Regions from separate parts of the Mycobacterium sp. NGS67 genome, predicted to be linked through region 1. Evidence: riboswitches for the same ligand, from Rfam matches in the RefSeq annotation. Region 1 holds a riboswitch; the other holds the start of a gene.

Region 1 (9,311 bases):
GACCGTCCAGCCCGGCCTTGTCGACGTTCCAATGCTGCACGGCCTCGGGCTCCTGTTGGAGCTTCGCGATCACGCTGTCCAGCTTGACCGGCTCTACGGGTCCCTTTCCGCCGTTGGCCCGGGCCCTTGCCCCGCTGCCGCTGAAGACCTGGGCCGCCACGCTGCCTGCGGCACCACCGGTCAGGCTGCCCAAAGCCATCTGGTTGACGAGGTCGGCCGGGATCGCTGCTGCCGGTGCCGCGGCCATGCTCGTGGTCGGCAACACGTCGGACACCATCCGGATCGCCGGTGTGGCCGATGCCCAGCTCGGTGGCACCGACAACTTCCCCACCACGTTGGCCTGGCCGGTACCCGCCGATACCGCGTTGGTCAGGCCGGCCGACGGCGACATTCCCAGTCCCGCTCCCAGAGCCGACTTCGGGATGTCCTCCAACGGCGGCTTCCAGAACAGCTTGAACTCGGTCATGCCGAGGTTGGGGATGCTCATGATGTCGTTGGCCACCGTGCTGAACCGGCCGATGTCGGCGAAGGTCCCGAAGATGTTTTCCCATGTCGTGGCGGCCACCGGGGTGCCCGTCAGGGTATTGAGGAGCTGGCCCATGGCTTGCATGTACGAGCTGCCGCCGCTGCCGAGAGCTTCGAAGACCTGCAGGACGATGTCGAACGGAAAAACCGGTGCGGCGGTCGGCGCGGCCGTCGCAGCCGCGGTCGCGGCCGCGGTGCCGGCGGCCAGGGCGCTGGACTGGCCGACCGCAGCCTGCTGGTTGGCGAGGCCGACCGGGTCGGCGACTTGTGGTGGGTTGGTGTAGGGCTCGAGCCTGGCGGCCGCCGCCGACGCACTCGTGTAGGCGAACATCGCCGCGGTGTCCTGCGCCCACATCTCCCCGTACTGCGCCTCCAGGGCGGCGATGGCAGCGGTGTTCTGGCCGAAAATGTTCGTCGCGACCAGCAACGCCAGCTGGCTGCGGTTAAGCGCGATCTCCGCCGGCGGTACCACCGCGGCGAATACTGCCTCGTACGCGCTGACGGCCGCTTTCGCCTGGTCGGCCGCCACCTTGGCCTGCGCCGCCGTCGCTGCCATCCACGCCACATAGGGGGTGGCGGCCGCCGCCATCGCTGCTGACGACGGGCCGGTCCACGACTCGTTGGCCAATCCGTCGACGACCAGACCGTAGGAAGCCGCGGTGGACTGGAGTTCGGTCGCCAGCGCGTCCCAGGCCGTGGCGGCCGCGAGCATCGGGCCCGCGCCCGGGCCGGTGTAAATCTGCCAGGAGATGATCTCCGGTGGCCGCACCGCGAAACTCATCAGCTGCGCCTTTCGTGTGCTGAGGTCATCGGTCAGTCCGCCGGTATCACGATGATGGTCGCCGTGGTGGCGACGTCCTCGCCGGCGACAACGCCGCCGGTGATGCTCGAGGCGCCACTACTGGTGGTGCGGATGCTGGCGCCGGCCAGCGCGCGTCCAGCCAGGCTTGCCATGGCCATTTCGCCGAACAGGCCGCCCTCGGCCGCAGCGGGAATTGCCGGAAGCGCCCCCGCGCTCGCGCCGGGCAGCATCGATGCCATGGTCCGCATCACCGGTGCCGCAGTCACCCAGCCTTGCGGCACCGAGAGCGACCCGACCAGCGTGGACTGCCCCATCGCGCCGGACACGCCCGCCGGCACCGACGCGACGTAGCCGCCGCGCAGCGGCGACAGACCGGCCAGCGGCTTCCCGCCGGAGTTCAGGAGTGAAGCGACCCCGGGCGCATTCTGCGACAGACCCAGAATCTGCCCGGCGAACAACCACCAGCCGCCGAACAGGACGAACCCGATGATGGGACTGTAGGCGCCGGTGATGGCAGCGAAGAACGGCCGGATCCCGACGGCGAACGGTGAGATCGCTTCGATCACCGAGCCGACGGGGGTCGTCGCCGCCGGAGCGGCTGCCGCCGGACCCACGTCTTGCAGTGCGTTGGGCACCGCGGTCATCAGTTGGGACAATCCCGACTGGATCTCGGAGGCAGCGGCGGCCTCGGATACCGCCGCGGTTTGCCTGGCCGCGCCCGAAGGGTCGGTGGTCTCCGGTGGTTCGGTGAACGGCGTCAACTGCGTGGCGGCCGCCGAGGACGCCGCGTAGGCGTACATGGCGGCAGCGTCCTGCGCCCACATCTCTGCGTACTGCGCTTCGGTGGCGGCGATCGCGGCGGTGTTCTGCCCGAGGATGTTGGTGGCGATCAACGTCATCAGCAGCGCGCGGTTGGCCTCGATGACGGGCGGGGGCACGGTCGCCGCGAAGGCGGCCTCGTATGCGCCCGCGGCGAGTTTGGCCTGGGTGCCCGTGTGCTCCGCTTGCGTCGCTGTCGCGGTCATCCACGCGATATACGGCGCGGCCGCCGTCGCCATCGACATAGCTGCCGGCCCGTGCCACGAGCCGACGGCCAACCCGTCGACCGTCGAGCTGTAGGCCGCTGCGCTGGAGTGCAACTCGGCCGCCAATGCGTCCCACGCGGCGGCCGCAGCCAGCATCGGTCCGGATCCTGCCCCCAGATACATTCGTCCAGAGTTGATTTCTGGCGGCAGCGCCCCGAAGTCCATCTATTCCCCTCCGGTCCCTCTGTGCCAGCCATCGTAATCACGGGTTTGCCACTGCGCCGGGGGGCTTGCCGAACTCATACGAAACTCACCAGCTATCCCAATAGCACTCCGCATGATTCCACGCCTGGAGCAGCAACCGCATGGCCCGGGAGGCATCGAATATCCTCGGTACAACGGCAATTGCCGACCGTATATAGCGGGCAATTCCGGTCGGCGATTCGACGCGTGCGGTTCCTTTTCCGAGTTAATTCGGCGAAGAAATGTCATTGACGGCAGCAAAGCCGCGCCGGGGCTCTTACAGATAGATGTGGGAAATGCCGTTTACCGGTCAGCTGCGGACGAGCTGTTGTGGGCAATAGTATCTGGCCGAAATGACGGCGAACTCGGCTGCGGCGTCCAGACTGAAGCCCGGGTTGCGCTTTTTGACGTCATGTACCAGCTCGAAGCCCGACTCACCGTTGTTCAAGCAGGTGCACACCGCTTGGGCGGAGCCGATCACCTGTCCGGGATTGCTGTAGCCGATGTCGGCGTCACGCAACGCGCCCAGGAAACCCGCGTCGTCGCCTGGATCGCCGTATGCCGGTGCAGCAAGGCCGATCATGAGGCATGCCAGCACCGGCGCCATCACCATACGCGACACGAGTTCTCCTCTTCGTCAGCCTGACCGGGTATCGGGCGGTCAGAGTTTGGCTCTGTCACCATTCGTCAGATGCACGGCATGGATGCCGGGCATTTTCGCCAGATGTTCCAGAAGGCTGTCCAGACCCTCCTTGTCCACGGTGTGGTGCTGGACGCTGTCCGGACGCTCGGAGATCCGCGCCACCATGCGTCTGAGCATCTCCGGCGATTTCAGATCGTCTGTGACCGGCTTGAGGCGACTGCGCGCACTCGTCGCCGGACGCAAAGCGCCGGCGCCCCAGGCGCTTCCGGCCATACCCGCCGCCGACACCGAACTCAACAAGGTGCCCTGCCCGAGTTCGGCGGCCGGCACAGGTTGCGGTCCGGCGGCAGACAGAGCCGCGGCAACCGTTCTGATGGCCGGAGTGTTGGCGGTCCAACTGGGCGGCACCGTCAGCGCTCCCACCAGGGTCCCGCGTCCGAAATTGGCTGTGGCGCTAGGAGATATGCCGCCGGTCAGCCAGCCGCGACCCCAGTGCGGCGTCAAGCCGCCGCCCAGCGCGTCCTTGGGCAGTTCGCCGAGTGCGGACGCCGACTTCGGGCCGAATTTGAGGAACTGCGATGCCGGAAAGTTGGCCAGCAACCCCACGTTGTTGAACTGGGTGCTGAAACTCAGCGGAACCTTCACCGCGGAGTACAGCGTCGTGAAAGTCGATGCGCCACTTGACCCGAAGAGGCCGTTGAGCAGTCCGGTGACGGTGGTGGTGTAGTCGGTGCTGAGGCCGGCCAGCACTTCCAGGATCCCCGATACCGGATTACCGGCCGACAGGATCGTTTGCGCGGCCGTGCCTGCCGCGGTGCCCGCGGCCCGCCCGGTCGCCGCGGCCTGGTTCGCCAGCCCCGACGCGTCGACTATCTGCGGTGGCTCGACGAACGGGGTCACTTCGCTCGCTGTCGCGGACGAGGCCGCATAGCCGTCCATCGCGACGGCGTCCTGTGCCCACATGTCGCCGTACTGCGCCTCGACCGCGGCGATCGCCGCGGTGTTCTGCCCGAATATGTTCGTCGCCACCAACGAGGCGAGTTGACTGCGGTTGGCGGCGATCTCGGCCGGCGGCACGTGCCCGGCGAAGGCCGTCTCGTAGGCGGCGACGGCGGCGTTGGCCTGGCGCGCGGCCTGGGCGGCCTGCGCGGCGGTGCCGCTCATCCAGGTCACATACGGTGTCGCCGCGGCGGCCATGGCCACCGACGACGGACCCACCCAGGGACCGCTGGTCAGATTCGCGATCACCGCCGCATACGACGCGGCGGTGGCCTGCAGGTCGGCGGCCAGGCCGTCCCAGGCGGCCGCGGCGGCGAGCAGGGGTCCCGATCCCGGCCCGGTGTACATGCGGCCCGAATTGACCTCCGGCGGAAACGCTGCGTAGAACATCCCCGGTCACCCCCTGCCTGGAAACTGCATCGAAATCAGTCCTCGAGCGGCGGGAGCACGAAGATCATGGCCGCCGCCGGGTCGGCCTCCGCGATGACACCGCCCAGCGACGTCGCCACGGCAGCACTGCCGCCGCGCGAGCCGCTGATCGCAGCCGCGAGGCTGCGCCCGGCAAGGCTGGACAGGGCCATCTGTCCGAACACGCCGGCCTCCGCGGCCGGTGCGGCGGCGGGTACTGCGGTCAAGGTGCTGGACAGTGCTGCGGTAACGGCTCTCATCGCCGGTGCCGCCGTCGTCCAGCCCTGGGGCACCGACATGCCGCCCACCAGGGCCGCGCGGCCCATGGTGGCCGCGGCCGGGCTTGCTGCCGACGACAGATGCGGACTGATCGACTCTGCGATCGGTGCCAGTGCGCCGGTCACGGGTTGTGCCGGTGCGAAGAAGGATTGCAGTCCCTGCACGTTCTGCGCGGAGGCGTAGAGCTGTCCGAAGGACAAGAACGGGCCACCCGGAATGGAAGTCCAGCCCTGCAGCGAGAACGGTCCGGTGAGGGTCCCCATGATGGTGTTCCAGTTCGCCAGATCGTCACCGAGCGCCGCGGGCAGCGACACCGCGGCCGCGGAGTTACCGGTGATCTGAGCGGTCGCCGCCGCCTGCGCCGCGGTGCCCGACGCGCTGGTGGTTTGCGGCGGCTCGGTAAACGGTGTCAATTGGCTGGCGGCAACCGACGTGGCGGCGTAGTCGTACATGGCCATGGCGTCCTGGGCCCACATCTGCAGATAGTGGGCTTCGGTCGCGGCGATGGCGGGAGTGTTCTGTCCGAAGATATTGGTGGCGATCAGAACCGACAGCTGCGCGCGGTTGGCGGCGATCACCGGGGGCGGAACGGTTGCCACAAAAGCGGTTTCGTATGCCGAGGCGGCAGCGTTGGCTTGTGCGGACGCCTCCGCGGCGCGGACGGCGGTGGCGTGGATCCATGACACGAAGGGTCCGGCCGCGGCGGCCATCGCCATCGCCGTCGGGCCCTGCCACGACCCGACGACCAATCCGTCGATCACCGATGCGTAATTGACTGCGGTGGTGTGCAATTCGGCGCCGAGCTCGTCCCAGGCCAGTGCCGCTGCCAGCATCGGACCGGCGCCGGGACCGGTGTACATGCGCCCGGAGTTGATCTCGGGCGGCAGCGCTCCGTAGTCCATGCGTAGCACCCCCGTATGTCTTGCCGGCTGTGTTGGTGTCGGTGCGCTGCAGCGTCGCCGCGCCGGTAAGGGTTCGACCCCGTGAAGTTCGCTTCAGGCTTGGGCCTGGCAAAAGATATGCTCACGGAGAGTTATTTTCGCGGCGTTCCGCTGACGTAATCGCGAGGTAAACGAGGGATCTCCGTGCCGCCTGACTGGTTGTGAACTCACCGCAACGTTTGTTAACCGGCAAATACAAAGTCTGCGACGGAACCAATTTTTACCGGGATAAATGCACCGAATGTGTGCACGGAAATCAAGAAACGTCGACGACCACGAAAATCCGTTCAGACGAGATCGATTCGAGCGTCCTGCCCTGCATTCGACGCCAATGCCGCCAATCACATCAAGGCAGTCGTGATCGCCCGGTTTCACCGGTGAAGTGATGGTGGTCACTGCCCTGACGCGCCGGCGCGCCGAAGGCAACGACAACGGCAAACCACCGTTTGCTGGGAAGGGCGCTACGGCTCGAGGTAGCGCCCGCCCCGCGTCATCCCGCAGCCGGCGAGCGGGCCACCACGGTGGGCCGGAACCCGTACTGTGGGACGGCCCGACCGAAGGACTGGCCCGCGACGTTGCCCAGCGGAACCCCGGGCATGCCTGGGGTGCCTGCCGGCGGCGGGGCGATCATGGGTGTCCCCCCGAGCGCCGAATGCAGCGGGCCGGCCACCGGGGCGGTCGCGGTCCACCCTGGCGGCACCGAGAGCCTGCCTATGCTGCCGGCATTGCCGGCCGCCGCCGTGGCCATCGGGCTGATCCCGCGTACGGATTCGAGCGATGCAGTCTCACCGACCGCCGCAGGAAAGACGTCCGCGGCGGTGCCGGCCACGTCGGACATCGCCGAGGCACCGAACAAGCTCGACAGGGTCCCGACGGTGGAGCCCGGCGTGAAAATGCCCGTCGACGTGATCGTGTTCCAGATGTTGGCGTTGGGACCCCACACCTCCAGAAGGTCGCCCCAACTCGAGGACCCGGTTCCGGTCAGCAACGCGTTCGCGACGTCCGACAAGCCCGCACCGCCGTCGGCGCCGGACAGTCCCTGCAGTGCGCCCGGTACGGCAGACATCAGCTGTGAGAGCGTGCTGTGCGCTGAGACGGCTGACCCGCCGACCGCTTGGTCGACCGCCGCGGCCTGCGCCGCGAGTCCGCTGGCGCTGGTGGCCTGCTGGGGTTCGACGAACGGGCTCAGCTCGGTGGCTGCCGCCGCCGAGGCCGCGTAGCCGTACATCGCGGCGGCATCCTGCGCCCACATCTCGAGGTAGAGGGCTTCGGTCGCGGCGATCGCGGGAGTGTTCTGACCGATGACGTTCGTGGCGATCAGTGCCGCCAGCTGAGCCCGGTTGGCCGCGATCAGCGGTGGGGGCACGGTGGCGGCGAATGCTGCTTCGTAGGCCGCCATCGCGGCTTCGGCTTGCGCGGCGGTCTGCTCGGCCTGCGCCGCGGCGGAGCTCAACCAGGCCACGTACGGCATTGCCGCGGCGGCCATCGATGCCGATGCCGGGCCGAACCATTCTTCCCCGGTCAGCGCGGACAGCACCGCGTCATAGGCCAGCGCGGTGGCACGCAGCTCAGCAGCCAACCCGTTCCACGCCGACGCAGCAGCCAGCATCGGCGCCGACCCGGCCCCGGCGTACATGCGCGCGGAATTCACTTCGGGCGGCAACGCGGCAAAATCCAGTGCGGCGGTCATCGGTGCCTCCTCGGCCGGTCGAGGGACGCCGGGCGCGGTGACGGCACCGGGCGACCCGAGATGTCGATGAACGAGTCCGACTCGGGTCGCCGAAATAGCAATTCTGCGGTTATTTCCGCGCACACCAATTAAGCGCATCGCAAAGTCGGCGAGCGCGGGTCGCGTTTATCGGAAACAGCGATCAGATTGCGAAAACAATGCCCGGGTCGGATCGAAACGAAATGGTCTTCGATCTCGGATAGGGACTGTCGTCGGGACTCACTCCGCTCTCACCTCCTCTGGGTCGTGGCATGCGGGGATGCCGGGCGCACGACACGCAGGGATGAGGTCCGGCGGGCAGACGAGCCCAGCCGGACCAAGCACCCCTCTCGACAGAGCTTTGGCACCACACGGCGTATCCAGCGGAAACGCTGGAAGCCACTTGGGCTCAACCCTTAAGCCGGGAAGAGCTGTCCTGACCCTGGGCGTCTTTCGACGTTCGAGGTCAGTGGCCTATGTCCGTGCAGACGCCTCACCTAGCGAGGTGCATGCGAAAGCCATAGTGGCACTCCAAGCGCGTCGCGTCAACTCAAAACTCCGGGCATTATGCAATTCGGCTGAGGAATTCCATACCCGGCGAATATGGGCTTATGGGTACCCGAATATGCCGGGACTCGGGATGCCGTCGTCGGCGAAAAAATCGTTATCCGGCGGCCGGTGGACGCGGCATTATCGTCAGCTTCGCGCCGTAGCGGGGTCCGTTGCCGTAGTGGCGTGCGTAGGGACTGGCTACCGGCATGCCCGGCATGCCGGGGACGCCGGTCGCGGCCGCGGCAGCCGTGCCGGACGGACCGGGCACTGACCCGACGCCGCTGCGATTGCCGGCCTCGACGGCCGAAGTCCAACTCGGTGGCACCGACAGTCGCCCGACCAACGACGCCTGGTTGGCTCCGGCCGCGACGCTGCCCGTAGCCGATCGGGCGACCGTCGCGCCCGACCAGGTCGCGTTGCCGGCATCGGGACCCGCCGGCGGGATCGAGTTGGCCGCTTCTTGGGCCAGTGTCACCGCGTTGACGTCTGCTATCGCGTCGGTGACCACGGGCACGAGCAGAGCCGGCGCCGGGTAGCCGGCTGAGAAGATCCCGTTGAACAGAGTGGAGTTGAGGAAGATCCCGTAGGGATTCCCGTCGTTGCCGTCCAGGAAGTTCAGGACGTCGACGAGTAGGCCCGACTGGGGAAGGATGTCCAGGGGTGCGGCCGGCGCGGCGAGTTCCTGCAGCAGTTGGCCAACGGGATCGTTCGCCGCGGCGGCCTGGTCGGCCGGTCCCGACGGGCTGGTGGTCTCGTCGGGTGCGCCGAACGGTGTGAGCACGGCAGCGGCTGCGGCGCTGGCGGCGTAGCCGTACATCGCCGTGGCGTCCTGTGCCCACATCTCGGCGTATTCCGCCTCGGTGGCCGCTATCGCCGGCGCGTTGATGCCCAGAAAGTTGGTGGCGACCAGTGCGATCAGGCGCGCCCGGTTGGCCGCCACGACACCCGGTGGCACCGTCAAGGCGAATGCCGTCTCGAACGCGGCCGCTGCCGCCGCGGCCTGACTGGCCGTCTGCGCGGCCCGCCACCCGGTCACGCTCATCCAGGTCAGATAGGGCGCGACCGCGGCCGCCATCGTCGCGGCAGTCGGGCCCAGCCAGCCTTCGCTGATCAAGCCCGAGATCACCGACTCGTATGCTGTTGCGCTGGAATGCATTTCGGCGGCAATCGCGTCCCAGGCCTGCAT
Region 2 (9,311 bases), on a different contig from region 1:
GTCTGCTGCCGGGGCTGGGCGGCGGCTCCACTCCGCCCCTCCTAGGCGGCCTGCTCTAGTCACCATTTCCGGCGCGAACAGACGCAAAGGCCCCCATTTCCGACCGGAAATGGGGGCCTTTGCGTCTGTTCGTCACACTTTGGCGATGCCGACCCGCACCCCGTCGCCGATCTCCGCGGCCTCGTCCGGTTCGCCGAATTCGAAAGTGGTCGCCAGGATTTCGCCCGCGATCAGGTCGCGGTGCGTACGCGCCCACGCTTCGCGCTCGGCGGGCACGGCAATCACCACGTTGATCCGGTCGGACACCTCCAGGCCGGTCGACTTCCGCAGCTCCTGCAGTTCGCGGATGCGGTCCTTGGCCCAGCCTTCGGCTTCCAATTCCGGGGTCACCGTCCCGTCCAGCACCACCAGTCCGGCCCCACCAGGCAGCGCGGCGGTGAACTCGGGGTCGGCGGCGACCAGTCGCGAGCTGTACTCGTCGGGCTGCAGCACCGCCGGCCCGGCTGTCAGGGTGCCGTCGGGGTTGACGACGCCGTCGCCGGCCTTGACGGCTTTGATCGCCGCCTGCACGTCTTTGCCCAGCCGCGGTCCGGCGACGCGGGCGTTGACGGTGAGTTCGAACCGCCCGTAGGTGTCGATCGCGTCGGTCAGTTCCACGTGCTTGACGTTGAGTTCATCGCCGATCAAATCGGCGAAGGGCCGCAGGCTGTCCGGATTCTCCACCGCCACAGTCAGTTTCGGCAACGGCAGCCGTACCCGGAGCTTCTTGGCCTTGCGCAGCGAGGATGCCGCCGAACACACCTCACGAACCTGATCCATCGCGGTCACCAACTCGGGGTCGGCCGGCAGTTCTGACGACTGCGGCCAATCCGTCAAATGCACCGAACGCCCACCCGTAAGACCCCGCCAGATCATCTCGGTCACCAACGGCAGCAGCGGCGCGGCCAGCCGCGCGGTGACCTCCAGCACCGTGTGCAGGGTGTCGATCGCGTCGGCGTCCTCCACCCAGAACCGCGAACGCGACCGTCGCACATACCAATTCGTCAACGCCTCGGTGAACTGGCGCAGCTGTTCGCACGCCCCGGAGATGTCGCAGACATCCAGCGCGTCGGTCAGGTCGTCGCGCAGCACCGCCAGCTTGGCCAGGATGTAACGGTCCAGCACATTCGTCGAATCGGTGCGCCAGGTACCGACTTTCGGCGCATAGAGCGCCAAAAAGCTGTAGGCGTTCCAGAACGGCAGCAGCACCTGTCGCACCCCGTCGCGGATGCCCTGCTCGGTGACGATCAGGTTGCCGCCCCGCAAGATCGGCGACGCCATCAAAAACCAGCGCATGGCATCGGAGCCGTCGCGGTCAAACACCTCGGTGACGTCCGGGTAGTTGCGCAGCGACTTGCTCATCTTCTGGCCGTCGGAGCCTAACACGATCCCGTGTGCCACACAGGTTTTGAACGACGGCCGGTCGAACAGCGCGGTGGCCAGCACGTGCAGGGTGTAGAACCAGCCGCGGGTCTGGCCGATGTACTCGACGATGAAGTCGCCCGGATAGTGGGCTTCCCCCTCTCCCGCCGCCCCGCCCAAGAACCACTCGCCGTTCTCGAACGGGTAGTGCACCTGGGCGTACGGCATCGAGCCCGAGTCGAACCATACGTCGAGTACGTCGCTGATGCGGCGCATCGTGCTGGCGCCGGAGGGGTCGTCGGGGTTGGGCCGGGTGAGTTCGTCGATGTAGGGCCGGTGCAGGTTGTCCGGACGTACCCCGAAGTCACGCTCCAGCTCGTCGAGGCTGCCGTAGACGTCGATTCTCGGATAGGCGGGATCATCGGACTTCCACACCGGAATCGGCGTGCCCCAGTAGCGGTTTCGCGAGATCGACCAGTCCCGGGCACCCTGCAGCCACTTGCCGAACTGCCCGTCCTTGACGTGCTCGGGATACCAGGTGATCTGCTGGTTGAGCTCGACCATGCGGTCGCGGAACTGGGTGACCCGCACGAACCACGACGACACCGCCCGGTAGATCAACGGGTTTCGGCAGCGCCAGCAGTGTGGGTACGGGTGCTCGTAGGTCTCGTGGCGCAGCAGCACCGCACCGTTCTCGGCGGCGGGTCCGCCGCCGGCCTTCAGGTCGCGGATGATCTGTGGGTTGGCCTCGAAGACGTGCTGTCCCTGGTAATCCGGGACGGTGGCGTCGAAGCGGCCCTTGGCGTCGACGGGGGTGACGGGCACGATGCCGACGGGGTCGGTGGTCGCCATGTCGTCCTCGCCGTAGGCCGGCGCCATGTGCACCAGGCCGGTGCCGTCCTCGGTGGTGACGAAGTCGGCGGGCAGGACCTGAAAAGCGTTGTGCGAGTCGGTGAAATAAGGGAACGGCGGCAGATAGCGGGTGCCCAGCAGCTCTGCGCCGGGGTACGTCCCCAGCACCTCAGGCTCCTCCCCCAACTCGCGCGCGTAGGCGGCCAGCCGCGCCTCGGCCAGCACGAAACGCCGGCCGCCGGCCTGCACCTGCACATAGCTCACGTCGGGATTGACCGCGACGGCGAGGTTCGACGGCAGCGTCCACGGGGTCGTCGTCCAGATCAGCAGATACGCGCCATCCAGCGGACCGCCCGTCACCTTGAATCCCACTGTCAGGGCGGGGTCCTGGCGGCTCTGGTAGACGTCGTCGTCCATCCGCAGTTCGTGGTTGGACAACGGTGTTTCGTCGCGCCAGCAGTACGGCAACACCCGGTAGCCCTCATAGGCCAGGCCCTTGTCCCACAGTTGTTTGAACGCCCAGATCACCGACTCCATATAGGACAGATCCAGTGTCTTGTAGTCATTGTCGAAGTCGACCCAGCGGGCCTGACGGGTGACGTACTGCTGCCATTCGTCGGTGTAGCGCAACACCGAGGCGCGGCACGCGTCGTTGAACGCGGCGATGCCCATCGAGTCGATCTGCGACTTGTCGGTGATGCCCAGCTGCCGCTCGACCTCCAGCTCCGCGGGCAAACCGTGGGTGTCCCAACCGAATCGGCGCTCCACCTTGTCCCCGCGCATGGTGCGGTAGCGCGGCACGATGTCCTTGACGTAGCCGGTCAGCAGATGCCCGTAGTGCGGCAGCCCGTTGGCGAACGGCGGACCGTCGTAGAAGACGTATTCGGTTGCGCCGTCCCGGTTGGCGATGCTGGCGCGAAAGGTGTCGTCGCGGAACCAGTAGTCGAGCACCTCGAGTTCGAGTGCCGGAAAATCGGGCGCCCCGCTGGCCAGCTTCGGGTAAGCCTGGTCGGTCACGTGCGTCGTCTCCCTGTAGCCACCTTCAGGCCGGGGACGACGATGCGCGGATGCGCAAGCGCCGCGGTACCACCCCGCTTGCCACGCTCACGCGTGACCGCTCGAAAGGCTGTGACGGGCCTACCCGTTCGGTTCTAGTGGGCCGCACTGGCTGTTCTTCCGAAAGCTCCCCGGTGATGGCCGGATCGACGCCAACAAGAAATTCTAATGGACTCCGAGGAGCTAGCTCACCGCAGGACGCACCCGCAGTCGGCTAGCCCCTCGGAGTCCAGAGTTGCTCGCTGTCCATGCGTTACGCCTGCACCTCGAGAACGCCGATGCGCCACAGCGCGGCGTACATGTGCCGCAGCGGAACGCTGAGCAGGCGGGCGGCGCCGTCGACCAGCGGGTCGCTGCCGGCTGCGCCGATCCGGGTTGCCGTCTTCTTCGGCGCCGGGGCCGCGGGTACGTCGCGCACCACGTGCAGCCGAGGGGCAGCGGGGATGGTTACAACTTCGTCATACAGAGCGCTGGTCATGATCGCCTCCTAGCGGATAGCCAACGATTACAGGTGGACCTCAAGGAATTCTTGGTAGATCCCGCCCCGCACCGGCTCCGATCTAGTGGCGTCTCAGCCGAGAACGCCGCACCGAAGATCGGTCAGGGACGAAATCACGCCCGGATATCGACCCGGACTGCCACTGGAACTCATGCGTCCCTCACCTCCTCTCGGTCACGACAAACACTGTTGTCAGTGTGCACACAAAGGAGAACAGAATCCGGCGAATGCCGGAAATCCGCACCCCTCTCGTCAGAGCTTTGGCACTACCCGACGTGTCCGATAAACCGGAAGCCACCTGGGCTCAACCCTTAAGCCGGGAAGAGCTGTCCTGACCCGGGGCGTCTTTCGACGTTCGGGGTCAGTGGCCTATGTTCGTGTAGCCGCCTCACCTAACGAGGTGCTTGCCCGACCGATCATGCACCACTCGGCCCGCGCGGTCAACGCGCCCCACCGTCCGTGTCGCAATCTTTCATGCAGTGCTACCTGCAGATGTGGGCACGATCACACTCTTTTCGCCGAGCGTGTAGCTACTGCGAAAATTCGCAAGGTTTTTCGCAGTGGCTGCACGCTCGACGACGGCACGGGTCAGTCAGTCAAACCGTCCAACCGTCCGATGGTGTCGATGTACTCCTCGACCATGTCCAGCACCACCGCCCGCGTCGGCCGCACCCGATCCAGCGAGCCGACCACCTGACCGACGAAGTAGGTGGCCAGCTCCCGCGCCTTCGCGCCCGGATGAGCCGCGGCCTGGTTGATCCGCACCTGCGAGTCGGTGACCAGCGCGGTCTGCAGCGGCATACCCAGCGGGTCGGGAGTGTCGGGGCGCTCCCATTCGTCGGTCCACGAGGTGCGCAGCATCCGCGCCGGCTTCCCGGTCAACGACCTGGAACGCACCGTGTCCGACGAGCTCGCCGCCAGAAACTTGTCCTTGACCACCGGCGCGGTCTCGGCCTCTTCGGTGGTCAGCCACACCGATCCGCACCAGACACCCTCGGCGCCCAAGGCCAGCGCCGCGGCGATCTGGCGGCCTCGCGCGATCCCGCCGGCGGCCAGTACCGGCGTCGGCGCCACCGCGTCGACCACTTCGGGCACCAGCACCATGCTGGCCACGTCACCGGTGTGACCGCCCGCCTCGGTGCCCTGCGCGACGATCAGGTCTACACCGGCTGCGGCGTGCCGACGGGCATGTTCGGTGGTTCCGGCCAGGGCGGCGACCAGCACGTCATGGCGGTGAGCCCGCTCGACCAGGTCGTGCGGCGGCGGCCCGAGCGCGCTGGCGATCAACCGGATGTTGTGGGCGAACGCCACCTCCAGCAGCGGTTCGTAGCCTCGTGGCGAGATGTTGAGTCCGCCCCGGATCGCCTCTTCGGTATCGGCGTGCTGCCCTACCCCGTAGCGGGTCAGCAACTCGTCGACGAACGCGCGGTGCTCTTCGGGGAGTAGGTCCTGGGCCTGGCGTGCGTTGATCCCGCCGGTGTCGGCGCCGACGTATTTTGGCGGCAACAGCAGATCCACCCCGTAGGGCTTGCCGCCGGTCTGCTCCTCGATCCAGGTCAGCTCGCTGTCGAGGCGTTTCGGGCTGTGCGCGGTGGCGCCGAGGACCCCGAATCCCCCCGCATTGGTCACCGCGGCGACCACATCCCGGCAGTGGCTGAACGCGCAGATCGGAAACTCAACGCCGAGCATCTCGGCGACCCTGGTTCGCATGCCGCCAAAGCTACGCCGCCGCCGACCGGGACCGTTCGCCGAGCGTCACGCTAGCGTGACTGCGGACGCCGAACGTCACGCTAGCGTGACGCTCGGCGCGGGCGGGTAGGGCGCCACGGCGCGGGCGGCTACGGCGCCACGCCGTCGGGCGGCTAGGGCGCCACGCCGTCGGGCGGCCAACTGGCCACGCCGTCCTCCAGCGGGACCTGCAGACTCTGCAAGATCGAAGCCACCATCCGCCACGCCCCGATCGCGGTCACCAACTCGATGAGAATTGTTGTGTCACCGGCAAATTCGCTTTCACAAGCCGACCAGCTGGCCGCGCTCATCGCACCGTCGCGCACAATGTCGTCGGTGGCCGCGAGCACGGCACGCTCGCTGGGCCCGAACCCCTCGTAGGCCTGCCAATCCCGAACTCCGAGCAGGTCGTCGGCCGACACCCCCAGCCGCGAGGCGACCCGCCAGTGCTGGGTCCACTCGTAGTCGCATCCGGTCAGCCAGCCGATCCGCATGATCGCCAATTCGCGCAGGCGGTGGTCCAGGGCACCGTGCCACAGCAGCGTGGCGAGCATGTCGTTGAACACCCGCGCGAGCCGCGGATGGTTCAGCAGCGTCTGGAAGATGCTGAGTTCGGCCATGTAGTCCGGGACGCCCGCCTCGTCGGCAGCGGCCCTGGCCTCGTCGACGGGCAGCAGCGGTATGCGGGCCGGCTTGCTGGCTTGGGTCATGAGAACTTCAACTATAGAGCCGCGCGAACGCAGGCTGACAGACTCGCGCGTTCGCGTATCGGGGAGCCGACCCGGCTGGCAACACTACTCGCCTGAAGACTGCGCCGCGTGAGCCGAACTGTTGGGAAAGCCGCACTGCTGGACCGGATCAACATCCATTCAACGATGAGAAGGTCGCCGCACGCGGGTACATGTGGCTTTACGAGAAGACCACCGCGACCGCCTCACTTTCGAGCAACCCGATCGCCCACGAGTCCATCGACCGCCACCTGCAGAAGCTGAAACGGTCTATTGGCGGATGGCCCAGATTCGCGAATACGCCCTTCCCCGCCGCAACGCGCGGCTACCAGTCGATCTCGGGAGTCAGACCGAATTCGGCGAACGTACTCACAATGATCTCGCGCAGCTGATCTTTGGTATTCGGCCGGCCGAGCAGATACGCGGAGATCCTGATGAAGATCTTGCCGCGGTCCCGCCCCGAAACCAGCAACAGTTGTCCTCCCATGTTTTCGAGTGTGCTTTTCTTCATGCCAGGTTCGAAGGGTCGCATGTGCGCTTCATCGGCTTCCGTGCCGTCGGGCCGGTTCACCGCCGCAGGCAGGTCGCCGATATTGGAGACAGTCACCGGAAGCGTGGCGCCTCCTGCTGCCACCCCCGCCAGTCGCCGTACGACCCGCTTCGGGGTCAATGGCGTCAACGGCAGGGGTGCCAACCACTCGTTGTCGGAGTTGTCCATCGCACCGAGGATGGTCTGCGTGATCTTCTGGTGCAGTTCCCGGAGGTCTGTCGCCACGGAGGTCGGGTCGACGCCGACGTCGACGGCCGTGATTGCGTTGCCGCGGTTATCCCCGTTGGTTCGCAGGTTCGCCACCAGTCGCAGCGTGACCGCTCCGTCGTCGTTCACTCGCCCGACTCGCACCGCGAGTCGGCACGCGACGCCCGCCACCAGCGAATGACTACTGGCATTAAGCGCTTTGGCGAGACCATCCCATTCCGCCAGACCGACATACGCAGTCAGCGCAGGCATCTCAATCGTCTGGTCCAGGTCAGCCGTCCGCCGTGGAGCTGGCGCCGCTTTGATCGACGACGTCAGCTCCTTGCGGTCGCGCCGGGCCCGTCGAGCCACCGCGACCAGCGCATGACCGACGTCTGGTAGTTCTCTGACGGTTTGCCGGACGTCCTCGCGTAACGCGCGCCGGCGAGTGCGCGACCCCGCGGGCGGATACCCCAGGTCGTGCGTCTTGCCCTCTGCGGCATCGGCGATCGCCCGCCCGAACGCGATCGCGTCAACGACCGCATGCGAGACCACCAAACTCACCGCGGTGCCGCCGTCGTCGAGCGGCAGCACCCCGAGGTGCCAGCCGGGTCCCAACTCCGGATCGATGGGCAGCCGCGCCCGCTCATCCGCCCACGCGCTGACGTCGGCGCGCCGACGCGGCGTCACGGCGATGTCCATGTCCGGCGAGCTCGGGGCCAGCACCCAGCGGTCGCGCGCAAACGGCAAGGGAGACCGCTCGACCAGGCGGCCGAACATCCCCGATCCAAGGTTTCTATGAAAGCGGCGCAGCGCGTCGATGTCGGCGCCGCGGTCGTATATCCAGGTCACCTGAATCAGAGCACCGTGCACCGCCCGAGTCGCGAGAAATGCCGCCTGGTCAAGGTATTCGAGCAGATTGTCCGCAGGTGGACTCTCAACCGTAGTGAGCTGAGCCGCGGGCGCAGCCGCAACGGTCAGCAGCTCCCGTAAGTGGCCGGCCAGCGAGTGCGGGGTCGGGTGCTCAAAGACCAGGGACGCGGGCAGGGTAAGCCCGGTTTGCGCGCCTAAGGTGTTGCGCAGTTCCAGTGCAGTGAGCGAGTCGATGCCGAGGTCTTTGAACGCAAGCTCGGTGTCGAGGGCGTCCGGGTCATGAAGGGCCAGCACGGCGGCGGTGGCGTTGGTCACCATCTTGGTCAACGTGTCGAGTTGCTGGTCCGCGGTCTGCCCAGCCAGTTGTACTCGGAGTCCTGAGCTGCTTGGTGTCGCGCCGTTGATCTCGGCCACAGTTGACATCAATTCGGTCAGGAACGGATGCGAACGGCGGATGGTGAACGCGGGCAGGAACCGGTCCCACCCAACGTCGGCGAGCGTGATCAAGGTGTCGTCTGCGTCGATGGCTTGTCGGAGGCCGGCCAGCGCGATAGTGGGCGGGATCGGATTGACCCCGATCCGTTGGAAGATGTCAAGAACTTCGACCGGCATGCTGCTGGCCTCGTCCGCCCACAGGCCGTACGCCGGTGCCACCGCCTTGATCCCGTTGCAGCGCAGACGGGTCGCCAACGCGTCGATGTGGGCATTAGCGGCGGCGTAGGCGCCTTGTTGCGCACCGCCCCATGTCGCTGCCGCGGAGGAGAACAGGATGAAAAGCTCGGGAGACTCGTGCTGCAACAGTTCGACCAGATTGTTTGCACCAACTGCCTTCGCGGCGTAACTGTCGGCGAGTTCTTCAGCGGTGGTGTCGGAGATGGTGTTCCATGCGATAGCCGCTGCGGCATGCACGACGGTCCGCAGCGGTCCGTGCGCACTCCGGATATCGGCGAGAGCGTCGGCCAAAGCCGACCGATCGCTGACGTCGACCGAGAACGCTGCCACAGTCACCCCACGGGCTCGGAGTTCCTCGGAGAGTTCCGCCGTCTGCGGGTGCTCTGCTGCGTTGCGACTCAGCAGCACAATGGGATCGGCGCCGGCATCAGCAAGCCAACCGACCAGATGTTTACCCAGGCGCCCGGTGGCGCCGGTCACCAGGGCCGCCCCCGAAGGTGCCCAGCTGCTGGCACGTTCGAGCAGCCCACCCGACAGAGGCACCGCGACCAAGCGACGCGCGCTCACCCCATGTGGGCGAATCGCAAGTTGGTCTTCGGTCTGTGCACAGCTCAAAATCGTATGAAGAAGGCCGATCTCCCGCGGTGTCGCGCTGGCTGGAAGATCAATCAATCCGCCCCACTGGTCGGGGTATTCGAGGCATACCGACTGTCCCAGCCCCCACACGGCTGCCTGGGTAGGACTCGGGGGGGCGTCAGCGGTGGAG

What was found. A riboswitch is a leader RNA that binds a small molecule or an ion and turns the genes downstream of it on or off. The one in region 1 is predicted to bind magnesium.
Region 2: it holds a riboswitch for magnesium, as region 1 does, so the genes downstream of both, AC5Y4D_RS06985 (Rv1535 family protein) here and AC5Y4D_RS03855 (PPE family protein) in region 1, are expected to answer to the same signal.

The regions. Positions count from the first base shown of each region.
Region 1 covers NZ_JCALCF010000003.1:195,993-205,303, forward strand. Annotated here, with positions in the region: gene AC5Y4D_RS03830 (PPE family protein) at 1-1,306, opposite strand, end outside; gene AC5Y4D_RS03835 (PPE family protein) at 1,339-2,577, opposite strand; gene AC5Y4D_RS03840 (DUF732 domain-containing protein) at 2,906-3,208, opposite strand; gene AC5Y4D_RS03845 (PPE family protein) at 3,257-4,627, opposite strand; gene AC5Y4D_RS03850 (PPE family protein) at 4,663-5,826, opposite strand; gene AC5Y4D_RS03855 (PPE family protein) at 6,356-7,555, opposite strand; M-box (ykoK) riboswitch at 7,912-8,085, opposite strand; gene AC5Y4D_RS03860 (PPE family protein) at 8,238-9,311, opposite strand, start outside.
Region 2 covers NZ_JCALCF010000006.1:26,765-36,075, forward strand. Annotated here, with positions in the region: gene AC5Y4D_RS06975 (PE family protein) at 1-59, shown strand, start outside; gene ileS (isoleucine--tRNA ligase) at 133-3,270, opposite strand; gene AC5Y4D_RS06985 (Rv1535 family protein) at 3,563-3,787, opposite strand; M-box (ykoK) riboswitch at 4,046-4,215, opposite strand; gene AC5Y4D_RS06990 (NAD(P)H-dependent flavin oxidoreductase) at 4,397-5,518, opposite strand; gene AC5Y4D_RS06995 (carboxymuconolactone decarboxylase family protein) at 5,671-6,246, opposite strand; gene AC5Y4D_RS07000 (type I polyketide synthase) at 6,590-9,311, opposite strand, start outside.